2 regions of the Rhizobium indigoferae genome follow, and region 2 is predicted to be linked to the other one. Evidence: riboswitches for the same ligand, from Rfam matches in the RefSeq annotation. Region 2 holds a riboswitch; the other holds the start of a gene.
The links. A riboswitch is a leader RNA that binds a small molecule or an ion and turns the genes downstream of it on or off. The one in region 2 is predicted to bind S-adenosylmethionine.
Positions count from the first base shown of each region.

Region 1 (7,423 bases), 730 kb from region 2:
AGCGGCGATACGCTCGTCGTCAAGACGCGCGAGGGTAGCGATGCGACGATCGCGCTGAAATCCGGCTGGAAGGTCGGCGGCATCAAGAAAGCCTCGGTCGAGGATATCAAGCCCGGCGATTTCGTCGGCGTCGCTTCACTTCCGAAGGGCACAGGCCCGGACGGGGCGATCGAGGTGCTGATCTTTCCGGCGTCGATGAAGGGAACCGGCGAGGGCAACCGTCCCTGGGATGCGCAGCCGAACAGCCAGATGACCAATGCGACCGTCAGCAACGCCGTCAAATCCGTGGACGGCCACACGATCACGCTGACCTATCAGGGCAAGGAAAAGACCATCGCGATTGCCGATGGCACGCCGATCGTGACGTTGGCGCCTGCGACCAAGGATGATCTGAAGCCCGGCGCGGGCGTCGTCGTCACCGGCGAAAAGGCGGCGGACGGCAGCATCTCGGCCAGCCAGATCGCCGTCGGCCTCAACGGCATCACGCCGCCGATGTGACCAGCGGCTCAAGTCCTTACCTTATGCAGGCCGTCATCCCAAAACAGCTCCACATTTTTGGGCCGCATGTATTAAAGCGCCGGCGCGGGCACGGCGGCAGCGCCCGCACTGGCGCTGGCGCCGGTCTGGGCGACAGCCGGCTCCTCGGAAATTGACGGCAGCGCCTGCAGATGCAGCACGCGCGGCTTCAGCGCCTCGAGATAGGCCTCGGAGCGGCCGATATAGATCATGCCGCTTTCGGGCATGGAGACGAGCAGGTTGGCCATTGTTTCCTGCAATTCCGGCTCCATGCCTTCCAGCACTTCGTCGAAGATGATCCAGCGCGGGCGCACGAGCAGGAGGCGGGCAAATCCGATCGCTTTCTGCTGGTCGCCGTCGAGCAGCTTGTCCCAGCGGGCGCGGGTATCGAGCCTTGCGATCAGCGAATGCAGGCCAACCTTGTCGAGGGCCGCCTCGACGGCGGCTTTCTCGTAGGCTTCGGGACGTTCGGGAAAGGCCAGCGCCTCGCGCAGCGTGCCGCCGGGAACATAGGCAACCTGCGGAACGAAGAGCATGTCGTCGATTGGCGGCAGGCCCATCGTCCCACTACCGCACGGCCAGAGGCCGGCCATCGCCTGGAACAGCAGCTTGCGGTTGACGCTGTGATCGCCGTTGATCATGATCCTTTCGCCGGCCTTGATCACGACATTGGTTTCACGCAGTCGGAAACCGCCGCATTCCTCGATATCTTCGCCAACCTTGGCGACGATCACCACATCCTTCAGCGTCAGCGTGTCGGGCGCGGCGTTTTCATAGGCGATGCTGTCCTTCAGGTCGAAGTCCTCGTCCATGTCGAGCAGCGCCTGGCGGAAATCGGTGACGCGCATCAGCGTGGCGCGCCACTCGGCGATCGGGCCGAAATTGGAGACATACCAGCGCAGCGCCGTGTTGACCTGGTTGAAGGCGCCGACCGACATCATCAGCTGGCCGAGGGTGAGGCCGCCGGAGAAATAAGCGGGGGCGGCAACGATGATCGGGATGACGATTACCAGCCAGCCGTAGCCGGCCGAAACCCAGGTGAGATTGGTATTGGCCATGGCGAGCCGCTTGACGACTGTCAGTACCGAGCTGATGTCGGTGTTGATACGTCGGCGCTCGTTCTCCTCGCCGCGGGCAACGGTGATCGCCGGCATGTTCTCATTGGCATGCATCAGCGTGAAGCGAAGCTCGGCTTCTTTCGAAAAACGGTCGGCATTGAGCTTGACCAGCTTGCGGCCGACGACCTGGCTCAGCACCGAGGCGGAAGCGGCATAGAAAATCGCCGCCCAGACCATGTAGCCCGGAATGGAGAAGCTGTGGCCGCTGATGCGGAAGATGAAGCCGCTCGAAAGCTCCCAGAGCACGCCGATGAAGCTCACCAGGAGGATGGTCGACTGCAGCAGGCCGAGAACGAGCCCTGTCGTGCTTTCGGCAAGGTTGCGGGAATCCTCGTGCAGACGCTGGTCCGGATTGACGCCGATCAGGCCGCTGGAGGCAAGCCGCAGCGCCCGCTTGCGCTTCAGCCACTGGTCGACGAGATCGCGTGACAGGCCTTCGCGCATATAGAGCGCGGTCATCTGGTTCAGCCAGGCCTGCAGCACGTTGAGCAGCAGCAGCGTGCCGGCGATCATCGCGAAGATTTCGAGTTGGTGGAAGAATTCGCCGAGGTCGCGGCGCTCCAGCGAGTCATAGAAGGGCGCATTCCACTCGTTCAATATGACCTGGCCGTAGGACGTCGCCAGGATAACGAGGATCAGCACGGTCGCCAGAAACAGCACCCTGCCACGCACTTCCGAATTCCAGAATGCTGAGAACATGACGCCGAGGCGATATGTCAGGCTGAAATCATACCCTACCCTATCCTGCCTCCGGATGCCCGGCCTCCCCTCAATCTTATCTGCCATTACGCTTTTCCAAATCGCCCATGCCCTATAAATAACATGGTGGCGTTACGGGTCCATCAACAGATTCTATCATTCATTAAACTGTGATGATGCGGCAGAGGTCACTTGACTGCAGTCGACAGTTGATTCGCGACCCGACTGGGTCTAATTAAAGCGCTCCGTGGTGATTTGGCCGGCCGGCTTGCAGCCACGTTAAAAAAATCGCTAAAGGGCCGCGTGCGGACCGGTAGCGATTTTTTCGCCGCCGGTTTTTGTTTTTGATCGAGTGACCGCAATGCCCATCAAGATCCCCGATACGCTGCCCGCCTTCGAAACCCTGGTTCAGGAAGGTGTGCGGGTGATGACCGAGACGTTGGCGATCCGTCAGGATATCCGACCGTTGCAGATCGGGCTGCTCAACCTCATGCCGAACAAGATCAAGACCGAATTGCAGATGGCGCGTCTCGTCGGCGCCTCGCCGCTGCAGGTGGAACTGTCGCTCATCCGTATCGGCGGCCACAAGGCGAAGAATACGTCAGAAGATCATCTGCTTGCCTTCTACCAGACCTGGGAGGAGGTAAAACACCGCAAGTTCGACGGCTTCATCATCACCGGGGCGCCGATCGAGCTCTTGCCCTATGAGGACGTCACCTATTGGGCGGAGATGCAGCAGATTCTCGACTGGACGGAAACGAATGTCCATTCGACGATGAACGTCTGCTGGGGCGCGATGGCGGCGATCTATCATTTCCACGGCGTTCCGAAATACGAGCTCAAAGAGAAGGCCTTCGGGGTTTACCGCCACCGCAACCTGAAGCCTTCGTCCATCTATCTCAACGGCTTTTCCGACAATTTCGAAGTGCCGGTGTCGCGCTGGACCGAAGTGCGCCGCGCCGATATCGAGAAGTCCGAAAACCTGGAGATCCTGATGGAATCACCCGAGATGGGCGTGTGTCTCGTGCACGAGCAGAAGGGACGGCGGCTCTACATGTTCAACCATGTCGAATATGATTCCACCTCGCTTTCCGACGAGTATTTTCGCGACGTCGATGCCGGCGTGCCGATCAAGATGCCGCACAATTACTTCCCGCATAACGATCCGGCGCTTGCGCCACAGAACCGCTGGCGCAGCCATGCGCATCTCCTGTTCGGCAACTGGATCAACGAAATCTACCAGACGACGCCCTTTGATGTGGAAGAGATCGGCACGGACCTCTGACCGTTGCCGATCGCGCCTCGAGCCGATGCCGCCGCCTCACTGCTGCGGCATTTTCTTTCCGATCCGCCGGTTGCGGATTGAAGCAAATGCGGGCAGGTTCCTGTCCCGAACCCTACCACACCGCGCGTCTTCATCGGACGTGCAATGCACAGTTTGAATCGCTGCAAATTCCTCAAATCGATTCCGAATTGAGGAATTCGCAGCAGAGATAGAATGGACGGTCGATCATGTCGGATAAGTTGGAGCGGGACGTTTTCGGGCAGACGAAGGCGGGCGAAACCGTCTATCGCGTCGTGATCAAGGGCGGTGGGCTGACGGCCAAGATCATAAGCTGGGGCGCAGTCATCCAGGATTTGCGCCTCGAGGGACATGACGCGCCGCTGCAGCTCGGCTTCGACGATTTCCACAGCTACCCCCTCTATTCATCCTATTTCGGCGCGACACCCGGCCGCTGCGCCAACCGCGTCGGCGGCGGCAGGTTTACGCTTGACGACAAGGACTATCAGCTCGAACTGAATGAAAACGGCGTGACGCATCTGCATGGCGGCAGCGACAATATCGCCAAACGCAACTGGACGATCGTCGAGCATGACGTCGACCGCGTGGTGCTGAAGATCGTCGATCCCGATGGCCGCGCCGGCTATCCCGGCAATTGCACCATCCAGGCGACTTTCTGGGTGCATGGCAACGGTGAACTGTCGATCACCTACGAATCGACCAGCGACCAGCCGACGCTCGCCAATGTCTGCCAGCACGCCTATTTCAATCTCGACGGTCGCGACGATGCGCTTGGCCACGATATCATGATTGCCGCCGATCATTATCTGCCGACCGATGAGAAGCAGGTGCCAACCGGCGAGATCCGTTCCGTCGAGGGCACCGAATTCGATTTCCGCGAGATGGCGCCGATGAAGCGTTTCGTCGACAGCGAACAGGTGTTCTACGACCATAATTTCTGCCTGTCCGCCGAGCGCACCGCCAAACGAACCGTCGCGCTCGCCCGCAGCCTTTATTCCGGTGTGTCGCTGGAAGTGCGCAGCACCGAGCCAGGCGTACAGTTCTATGCCGGCTTCAAGCTCGATACCGGGGCTCCCGGCATCGGCGGGCGCAAATACGGTCCATTCGCCGGCTTCTGCCTGGAGACGCAGGTCTGGCCGGATGCCATCAATCACCAAGGTTTTCCGAATGCGGTTCTGCGCCCCGGCGAAGTGCTGCGCCAGGAGACGGATTATATCTTCACCAAGAACTGAGCGTCCTCCAGCGCCGCGCGTTTCTAACGCGGGGCGCTGTCGACGCACGGTTGTCAGATTTGGTCGCTATGAAACCCTCGCCGGCCCGCCGGCGAGGGTTTTTTCTTTCGGCACTCGATTCTGTCTTGCTGATTGGTCCTATATAGGTTCTATTGTGCGCCCATGGATAGAACCAGTCTGATAGCGGAATTGAATAGCCGCGGCCTGCGTGACGAGGCATTGACCGGGCCGCTCTACAAGCGGCTGGCGCAGACGCTGACCGGCCTCATTCAGGAAGGCCTGCTGAAGCCCGGCACCGCACTCCCGGGCGAGCGCGACCTTGCCGAAGCTCTGAAGCTCGGCCGAGTGACCGTGCGCACCGCCTATCGTGATCTGATGGCGTCCGGCGCATTGGAATCGCGCCACGGAAGCGGTACTTTCGTGTCGAGCAGAGTGGAGCGCATGGAACAGTCGCTCTGGCGGCTTTCCTCCTTCTCCGCCGACATGCGTTCACGCGGGCGTCTGCCGGCCGCACGGATATTGTCGCGGGCGGTCAATACGCCGTCGCCGGAGGAATCCTTCCTGCTCGGCCTCGGCGGCGACGAGCCGGTGCTGAGACTCGACCGCTTGCGCCTTGCCGACGGCCTGCCGCTGGCGATTGAACGCGCCGTGGTGCCGATCAAGTTCCTCGGGCACGATGCCGGCGGCGAGGGATCGCTCTACGATGCGCTGACGGCCAGCGGCCACAGGCCCGTGCGCGCGCTGCAGCGGCTGACGGCGGTCACGCTCGACCCGTCCTCCGCCGCAATCCTGAACGTCAAATCAGGCGCGCCGGCGCTCCTGATCGAACGTGTCTCGCGCCTGGAAGACCAGCGCGTCGTCGAATACACCCGCTCGCATTATCGCGGCGATGCCTATGATTTCGTAGCCGAATTGAGAATCGGAGATGACCTATGAATGACAACCAGTCACTGATGCTGCAAGAAGCCGGCCAATCGCCAGAGGTGGTGGCTACGCTTCTCGAAAAGGAAAAACCGGTCTTTGCCGAGATTGCCCGGCTGTTTTCGTCCGCCCGCCCAAGCGTGGTGACGACGGCGGCGCGCGGCTCCTCGGACCACGCCGCCACCTTTTTCAAATATCTTTTCGAGATTACCTGCGGCGTTCCGGTCGCCTCGGTCGGTCCGTCGATCGCTTCCGTCTACGGTGCGGCGCTGCATCTGGAGGGCGGCGTCCATTTCACCGTCTCGCAGTCGGGTGCCAGCCCCGATATCGTCGCGTTGCAGGATGCGGCGAAGAAGGGCGGAGCGACGACGATCGCCGTCGTCAACGTCACCGACAGCCCGCTTGCGAAACAGGCCGATATTGTTCTCGGCCTCAATGCCGGCGCGGAAAAGAGCGTCGCGGCGACGAAATCCTTCATGGCCTCGGTCGCCGCCCTTGCCGGTGTGACGGCTGCGATCGGCGGCGCGTCCGACCTGCAGGCGGCGCTCGACAAGCTGCCGGAGGCGCTGTCGGCGACCGCCGGGATCGACACGGCGGCAGCCGAGGAGGTGCTCTTCAACGCGACCTCGCTCTATACCGCCGGCCGTGGCCCGGCCTTTGCGATCGCACTCGAAGCGGCGCTGAAGGCCAAGGAAACCTCCGGCCTGCATGCCGAGGCCTTCTCGCTGGCGGAACTGATGCACGGCCCCATGCGCTTGGTGCAGCCGGGCTTCCCGATCGTCGCCTTCGCACCCGACGATGCGGCCTTCGCCAACAATGTCCAGGCGCTGGAGCGCCTGCAGAAGCTCGGCGCCACCACTGTCGGCTTCTCGGCGCAGCCGCTTTCCGGTGTCCATCTGCGCGTGCCGACGACGGGCAACGGCCTCGTCGATCCGCTGGTGTCGCTGCTCGTCTATTACCGGCTGATCGAGTCGGTGACGCGCCGCAAGGGCTTTGATCCCGACAAGCCGGCGAACCTGCTCAAGGTGACGGAGACGGTCTGATGGTCCGCAAGATCTTCCTCGGCGCCCGCATCTTCGACGGCGAGCGCTTCCATGACGACAAGGCGCTCATCGTTGCCGATGGACAGGTCGAAGCGATCGTCGCCAGAGATGATCTGCCGGACGGCGAGGTGGTGACGCTTGCGGGCGGTATTCTGTCGGCCGGCTTCATCGATGCGCAGGTCAATGGCGGCGCCGGGCGGATGCTGAACGACGAGCCTTCCGCCGCCTCGATGGACATTATCGCCAGCGGGCACCGGCCCTATGGCACGACGTCGCTGCTGCCGACACTGATTACCGATACATCAGAAGCGTCCATTGCCGCCATCGAGGCGGCCAAGGAGGCTGTCAAGGCGAACCGCGGCGTTGCCGGTCTGCATCTCGAAGGTCCGCATCTGGCGCCTGCGAGGAAGGGTGCGCATCTGGCCGAACTGATGCGACCGGTGGAGGACCGCGACGTCAAGGCCTTCATCCAGGCACGCGAGGCGATCGGCACTCTGCTCGTCACAATGGCGGCCGAGCAGGTGACGGTTGCTCAGGTGCGCGAGCTTGCGGAAGCCGGTGTCACCATCAGCATCGGCCATTCCGATTGTT
Region 1 covers NZ_CP140635.1:4,313,330-4,320,752, reverse strand. The annotation lists gene U5G49_RS21280 (hypothetical protein) at 1-498, shown strand, start outside; gene U5G49_RS21275 (ABC transporter ATP-binding protein/permease) at 570-2,420, opposite strand; SAM riboswitch at 2,571-2,648, shown strand; gene metA (homoserine O-acetyltransferase MetA) at 2,695-3,618, shown strand; gene U5G49_RS21265 (aldose epimerase family protein) at 3,846-4,868, shown strand; gene U5G49_RS21260 (GntR family transcriptional regulator) at 5,031-5,804, shown strand; gene U5G49_RS21255 (SIS domain-containing protein) at 5,801-6,832, shown strand; gene nagA (N-acetylglucosamine-6-phosphate deacetylase) at 6,832-7,423, shown strand, end outside.
Region 1: linked by a shared signal. The riboswitch ahead of metA (homoserine O-acetyltransferase MetA) and the one ahead of U5G49_RS00970 (O-succinylhomoserine sulfhydrylase) in region 2 are both predicted to bind S-adenosylmethionine.

Region 2 (7,423 bases):
CGACGACCACGGCCTGCTGTTGATCCTCGACGAGGTCCAGACCGGCGTCGGCCGCACCGGCAAGCTCTTCGCCCATGAATGGGCGGGCGTCACCCCCGACATCATGGCTGTCGCCAAGGGCATCGGCGGCGGTTTTCCGCTCGGCGCCTGCCTTGCCACTTCAGAGGCCGCCTCCGGCATGAAGGCCGGCACGCATGGCTCGACCTATGGCGGCAATCCGCTCGCCATGGCCGTCGGCAGTGCCGTGCTCGACATCATCCTTGCCGATGGCTTCCTCCAGCATGTGCGCGACGTCGCACTGGTCTTCCGCCAGGGCCTCGCCTCACTGAAGGATCGCTACCCCGATGTGATCGAAGATATCAGAGGCGAGGGGCTGTTGCTCGGCATCAAGGCTGCCGTTCCCTCCGCCGAATTGCTGCAGGCGATCCGCGCCGCCCATCTGCTCGGCGTACCCGCCGGCGACAACGTCATCCGCCTTCTTCCGCCCCTCGTGGTTACCGCCGAGGAAGCCCGCGAGGGCCTTGCCCGCATCGAGCGCTCCGCCGAAAGCATTCGCGCCTCCAAGGTCAAGAAGACGGCTTGAAGAGATTGCCGCCTTCGGGCGCAGCACAGGTAAGAAGACGATATGAGCCCTAAACATTTCCTCGATCTTTCGGCGGTCACATCAGCCGATCTCAGAACCATCATGAACGATGCGCTCGCCCGCAAGCAGGCCTTCAAGGCCGGCAAGGGCGACAAGCCGCTCGCCGGCAAGATGCTGGCGATGATCTTCGAGAAGCCGTCGACGCGCACCCGCGTCTCCTTCGACGTCGGCATGCGCCAGCTCGGCGGCGAAACGCTGTTCCTGTCCGGCACCGAGATGCAGCTCGGCCGCGCCGAGACGATCGGCGACACCGCCAAGGTGCTGTCGCGCTATGTCGATGCGATCATGATCCGCACCACCGAGCATTCGCGGCTGGTCGAGCTTGCCGAGCATGCGACCGTGCCTGTGATCAATGCGCTGACGGATGACACCCATCCTTGCCAGATCATGGCCGACATCATGACCTTCGAAGAGCACCGCGGCCCGATCAAGGGCAAGACCATCGCCTGGACCGGCGACGGCAACAATGTGCTGCATTCGCTGGTCGAGGGTGCCGCGCGTTTCGGCTACCGCATGAACATGGCCGTACCCCTTGGCTCCGAGCCCAAGGATCACTATCTGAACTGGGCCCGCAATGAGGGCGCCGAAATCATGCTCTGCCATGATGCCGACCGTGCGGTCGCCGGCGTCGATTGCGTGGTGACCGATACCTGGGTCTCCATGAATCAGGAACATCGGGCCCGGGGTCACAATGTCTTCCAGCCTTATCAGGTCAACGCGGCCTTGATGGCCAAAGCCGGCAATGATGCATTGTTCATGCATTGCCTGCCCGCCCATCGCGGTGAGGAAGTGACGGACGAAGTGATCGACGGTCCGCAATCCGTGGTCTTCGATGAGGCGGAAAACCGTCTTCATGCGCAGAAGTCGATTCTTGCTTGGTGCCTGGGCGCGATCTGAACCATAATCGGACGTCGCGAGTCACAAACTCGCGACCGCGTGAGCGAAGGGCACGCTGGCCCATCGCTCTGAAAACTAGGAGTGAAAGCCATGGCAGAAGCTGCAGCCGCCCTCGGCCAGTTTGATTTCGCCGGCGATGACCATGTCGTCCCCTTCCAGGTGGAGGGGCTGGATGTGCGCGGTCGCGCCGTCCAGCTCGGCCCGATGCTCGATGCGATCCTCGAGCGCCATCATTATCCCGCACCTGTTGCCCGGCTGCTTGCCGAAGTCGTCGTGCTGACGGTGCTGCTCGGCACCTCGCTGAAGTTCGACGGCAAGTTCACGGTGCAGACCAAGGGCGATGGCCCGGTCGATCTCCTCGTCGCCGATTTCTCGACGCCGGAAAATGTCCGCGCCTATGCCCGTTTCGATCAGGCGCTGCTCAATAAGGCCATCGAGTCTGGTGAAACCGAGCCGGAGCAACTGCTTGGCAAGGGCGTGCTCGCCTTCACCATCGACCAGGGCAAGTTCAGCCAGCCTTACCAGGGCATCGTCGCGCTCGACGGTACCACGCTGGAAGAAATTGCCGGCGTCTATTTCCGCCAGTCGGAGCAGATCCCGACGCGCGTCCGCCTTGCCGCCGCTGAACTCTTCGATCGTGACGATGCGGGCAAGCCGCGCCATCGCTGGCGGGCAGGCGGCCTCGTCGCCCAGTTCCTGCCGGAAGCGCCGGAGCGCATGCGCCAGCCGGATCTCCACGGCGGCGACGGCGACACCGGCAACCGCCCGCATGGCGAGGACGATGCCTGGGTCGAAGCCCGTTCGCTAGTCGAGACCATCGACGCCGATGAACTCACCGACCCGCTTGTCGGTACCGAACGGCTGCTGTTTCGCCTGTTCCACGAGCGCGGCGTGCGCGTCTATGAACCGCGCGCCGTCTTCGACCGCTGCAGCTGCTCGCGCGACAAGATCAAAGGCGTGCTGAAGGGCTTTTCGGCCGAGGAGATAGAAGCCAGCCAGGAAGATGGCGAGATCGCCGTCACCTGCGAATTCTGCTCGACCACCTACCGCTTCGAGCCGGCCGAGCTTCAGCCGGCGGAGTAGGCTCGGTTCGCATTGACGGCTGCCCCTCACCCTAACCCTCTCCCCGTAAACGGGGCGAGGGGACGTGCCCTGCGAGAGTTGGGTGAGGAACGGAGAGGTCGCGGCATGGTCCCTTCGCCCCGTTTACGGGGAGAAGGTGGCGGCAGCCGGATGAGGGGCCAGTGTCGGCGATCTCTTGGGCAGAGGTGTACGGCCTATGGCGTCACACGTCAGTTGAGCACGCGCAGCAGCCCGGGGGAATCCAGCGAGAAGGCGGGGATGTCGACATCGAACATCTCGCCTTCATCCGTTTCCATCTGGTAATGGCCGAACATCAGCCCGGAGGGCGTGTCGAGCGGGCAGCCGGAGGAGTATTCGTAGGTGTCGCCGGGGCTGAGCCGCGGCTGCTCGCCGACGACGCCGGGACCGGTGACCTCGTCCACCTGTCCGTTCTGGTCGGTGATGTTCCAGTAACGGTTGACCAGGCGAACGGCGATGCCGGAATTGTTGCTGATAACAATCCGGTAACCCCAGACATAACGATCGTCGTCCGGATCGGATTGCTCCTCCAGATAGAACGGTTCGACTACAACTTCGATGTCTCTTGTGAGGGCGCGATACATGCCTTGCACCTTAGTCAAGATATGTTACCCGTATCTTATAAGAGGCCCTGTCCGTCAAGAAACGGAACAATTATCATCGCTGAAACGGCTGTGATCCGAAGGGTTTTCGATCGTTAAGCCTAATTGTCAGTGTTAATTCCGTTTCGGAACGCCGCGGCGGGCAATCTTGTTCCCCCGGCCTCACCTTGTGAGGTCCGGCACGGCCGAACCCCCAAATGAGGTCCGGCCGCCTTTCTGCTAGATCAGGCCGAAACCTTGGCAAGCGCCCGCGCGAAATCCTCGATCAGGTCGTCGGTATCCTCGATGCCGGCCGAAAGGCGGACCGTACCAGGCGAGATGCCGAGTTCGGCGCGCGCCTCTTCCGTCAGGTTCTTGTGCGTCGTCGTCGCCGGATGGGTGATCAGGCTCTTGCTGTCGCCGAGATTGTTGGAGATTTTGACGATCTCAAGCGCGTTCTGCAGCGCGAAGGCCGCATCCTTGCCGCCCTTCAGCTCGAAGGCGACCAGCGTCGAGCCGCCGGTCATCTGCTTGGCGATGATATCGGCCTGCGGATGGTCCTTGCGGCCGGGATAGATCACCTTGGCGACCTTGCCTTGCTCGGCCAGGAAATCGGCGATCTTCGCCGCATTCTCGGTCTGCTGGCGCACGCGCAGCGGCAGCGTCTCGATGCCCTTCAGCAAAGTCCAGGCGTTGAACGGCGACATGGCCGGGCCGGTATGGCGGAAATAGTCGTGCAGGTTCTCGTCGATCCATTCTTTGTCGGAGAGCACGACGCCGCCGAGGCAGCGGCCCTGGCCGTCAATATGTTTGGTGGCGGAATAGACGACGATATGGGCGCCGAGCTCCAGCGGCTTCTGGAAGAGCGGTGTCGCAAAGACGTTGTCGACGACGACCTTGGCGCCGATCTGATTGGCGAGCTTGGCGACGCCTGCGATATCGATCACCTCGAGCGTCGGGTTGGTTGGGCTTTCCAGGAAGAACACCTTGGTCTTCTCCGTGATCGCCTTTTCCCAGTTCGCAAGATCCCGGCCGTCGATCAGCGTGCAGTCGATGCCGTATTTCGGCGCCAGCGTCTCGACGACCCAGCGGCAGGAACCGAACAGGGCACGTGCAGCGACGATATGATCGCCTGATTTCAGCTGGCAGAGGATCGCCGCGGTGACGGCGGCCATGCCGGAAGCGGTGGCGCGGGCGTCTTCGGCGCCTTCGAGCATGCACATGCGCTTTTCGAACATGTCGTTGGTCGGGCTGCCGTAGCGGGCGTAAATGAAGCCCTCCGTCTCGCCCTTGAAGCGGGCTTCGGCCGCCTCCGACGTCTCGTAGACGAAGCCTTGCGTGAGATAGATTGCCTCGGACGTCTCGCCATATTGCGAACGCAGCGTGCCACCGTGGACGAGTTGGGTTGCCGGGCGCCAGGTCTTGCTCATGCCATCACCTTCACATAACAAAAAAACCGGTCGCAAAAGCAGACCGGTTTCAACCCGGTCTTTTTAGCCACTTGTTTAACGTGGCTGCAAGCCGACCGGCCAAATCACCACGGGATAATTCTGCAATACTGCTGTTAGCTGCTTGCGTCAATTCCCCGAGTTTGGTTTTGTCGGCGGCAAATGATGGATGAGGCATGATGGCTCGTGAAACGGGAATTCTGGCGGATCGCGCGATCTCCGCGCTGTTCGAAACGGAGCGTCTGATCTCCGAACGGGAGCTGGACCGCGACCAGATCCAGCCGGCAAGCCTCGACCTGCGCTTGGGCGCCAAGGCGTTCCGCGTGCGCGCCAGCTTCATGCCCGGCCCCTCGCATCTGGTGTCCGACAAGCTCGACCGGCTGAGCCTGCATGTGATCGACCTCTCCGAGGGGGCGGTGCTCGAAACTGGCTGCGTCTACATCGTGCCGCTGATGGAGAGCTTAGCGCTGCCGGCCGACATGTCGGCCTCGGCCAATCCGAAGAGCTCGACCGGGCGCCTCGATATCTTCACCCGCGTCATCACCGATTACGCTCAGGAGTTCGACAAGATTCCATCAGGCTATTCCGGCCCGCTCTATCTCGAAATCAGCCCGCGCACCTTCCCGATCGTCGTGCGCCGTGGCTCGCGCCTGTCGCAGATCCGTTTTCGCGTCGGCCAGGCCCTGCTCGGCGAGCCGGAACTATTGAAGCTGCATGAAAGCGAGACGCTGGTCGCCAGCAAGCTGCCCAACGTTTCCGGCGGCGGCATCGCGCTGTCGATCGACCTCGCCGGAGACAAGGAAGGCCTGATCGGCTATCGCGGCAAACATCACACCGCCGTCGTCGATGTCGACAAGAAGGCCCAGCACGACATCTATGATTTCTGGGAACCGCTCTATAGCCGCGGCCGCAACGAGCTGATCCTCGATCCGGACGAGTTCTATATCCTCGTCTCGCGCGAGGCCGTGCACGTGCCGCCGGATTATGCAGCCGAGATGACCCCCTTCGATCCGCTGGTCGGCGAATTCCGCGTCCATTATGCCGGCTTCTTCGATCCGGGCTTCGGCCATGCTCCGGCCGGCGGCCGCGGCAGCCGCGCCGTGCTCGAAGTGCGCAGCCACGAGGTGCCCTTCATCCTCGAAGACGGCCAGATCGTCGGCCGCCTCGTCTACGAGCACATGCAGGAAAAGCCCGCAAGCCTCTATGGCTCGGGTCTCGGCTCGAACTACCAGGCCCAGGGCCTCAAGCTCTCGAAGCACTTCCGCATCTGACCTTCCCGGGGCCGCGACTTGACAGCGGCCCCCATCTGTTGGAAATCTCGCATCAACGCGGGTGTAGCTCAATGGTAGAGCAGCAGCTTCCCAAGCTGAATACGAGGGTTCGATTCCCTTCACCCGCTCCAGCTCCCGCAAACTATACCTGATGCGCCTAATCCCCGAAAAACCGGATCGGCTTGTACCGACGATGCGCGATCATCAGGCTTCTGTCGGGCTGGATGATGTAGGTTTCCTCCACCTGCTGGCCGTACTGGTCAATGAAATCATGCGGAAAGGCGGAACCAACCGGTGATTTGGTGAGCTTGGTGCGCGGTTGGCCACTATAGGTGATGCTTCCCGGTATGGGTTCGAGGCCGGGGCCGCCATAGGTGACGGTGCTGCATCCGGCGAGAACGAGCGTGCCGATGAGGCCGATGATTGCAGGTTTCATGTCCATCCCTCCCAATGCCGTGAATAGTATCACTCTACGCCTTGCCGGAGAGAGTTCACGACACGAATGCCCATGCCGCTCTTCAACCCTTCGGGAAGCGTCGCCGGGGACGTCGTGATCGAGCGGCCGGACGCCACCTCCACCTCTTGATATTAGGGTGACAATCCCGTTCCACCAGTGGTGCACCGACGCATCCATTGCCGAAACCGGTGCCGTCTGCTAGATCGGCACCGTCGAAAAAGGCAGGATCGGTTGAGGTAAGCCCGGTCCCTTCCGTTGGAGTGTTAAGCGCTCTGGGGAAGCTCTGCTCCGTGCCATGGCACGAGAACCCGCGACGTGATCCGCATGAAGATGCGGGATCCCGGCGGCGTGCGGAGACGGCAAAAAGGCAGTCCCGGGATTTTTTTCGAACGGAGACTGTCATGCGCCTGAACCATCTCGATTTCCACGTTCCCGATATTGCTGCCACGGCGGATTTCTTCATCCGTCATTTCGGCCTGAGACTTAAGGATATGCGCGGCCAGTACGGCCTCGCGATCCTGGAAGACGATGCCGGCCTCGAAATTGTCCTCAGCCACGCCATCGCCAAGTTCGGCACCGCCGATCAGGTGGAGATCGGGCGCCAGACCTATCACATCGGCTTCATTTTGCCCGAAAGGGCGGATGTCGATGCGGTCCATGCCGGGCTTGCGGCTGCCGGTGCTGCGCTGTCCGGCCCGCCGGCCGGCATGCGCGGCGGCTGGCTGTTTTATTGCACGGCGCCCGGAAACATCCTGGTCGAGATCGGCTGGCGGCAGGGTTAGGTCCCCAAATAGCAAGGGCGGCCGCAGCCGCCCTTGCCAATGCCTGTTTTGACCGGCTCAGAATTCCGTCCAGTCGGGATCCTGGCTCGGCGACGTGCTGCCGCCGGCGCCGAAGGCGTTGGCGATCTTCTGGCCGAGCGCGCGGGCCGGCGAGGCGGCCGGGCGGGCGGTACCTTCCCTAGCGACGCGGATCGGGGCTGCCCTTGCTGCCGGGCGGGCGGGCGCGCGTGGTGCTGCTGTGGC
Region 2 covers NZ_CP140635.1:182,100-189,522, forward strand. The annotation lists gene U5G49_RS00950 (aspartate aminotransferase family protein) at 1-583, shown strand, start outside; gene argF (ornithine carbamoyltransferase) at 626-1,540, shown strand; gene U5G49_RS00960 (Hsp33 family molecular chaperone) at 1,631-2,623, shown strand; gene apaG (Co2+/Mg2+ efflux protein ApaG) at 2,833-3,225, opposite strand; gene U5G49_RS00970 (O-succinylhomoserine sulfhydrylase) at 3,468-4,652, opposite strand; SAM riboswitch at 4,695-4,773, opposite strand; gene U5G49_RS00975 (2'-deoxycytidine 5'-triphosphate deaminase) at 4,847-5,941, shown strand; tRNA gene U5G49_RS00980 (tRNA-Gly) at 5,999-6,072, shown strand; gene U5G49_RS00985 (hypothetical protein) at 6,099-6,377, opposite strand; gene U5G49_RS00990 (VOC family protein) at 6,800-7,180, shown strand; gene U5G49_RS00995 (methyl-accepting chemotaxis protein) at 7,238-7,423, opposite strand, start outside.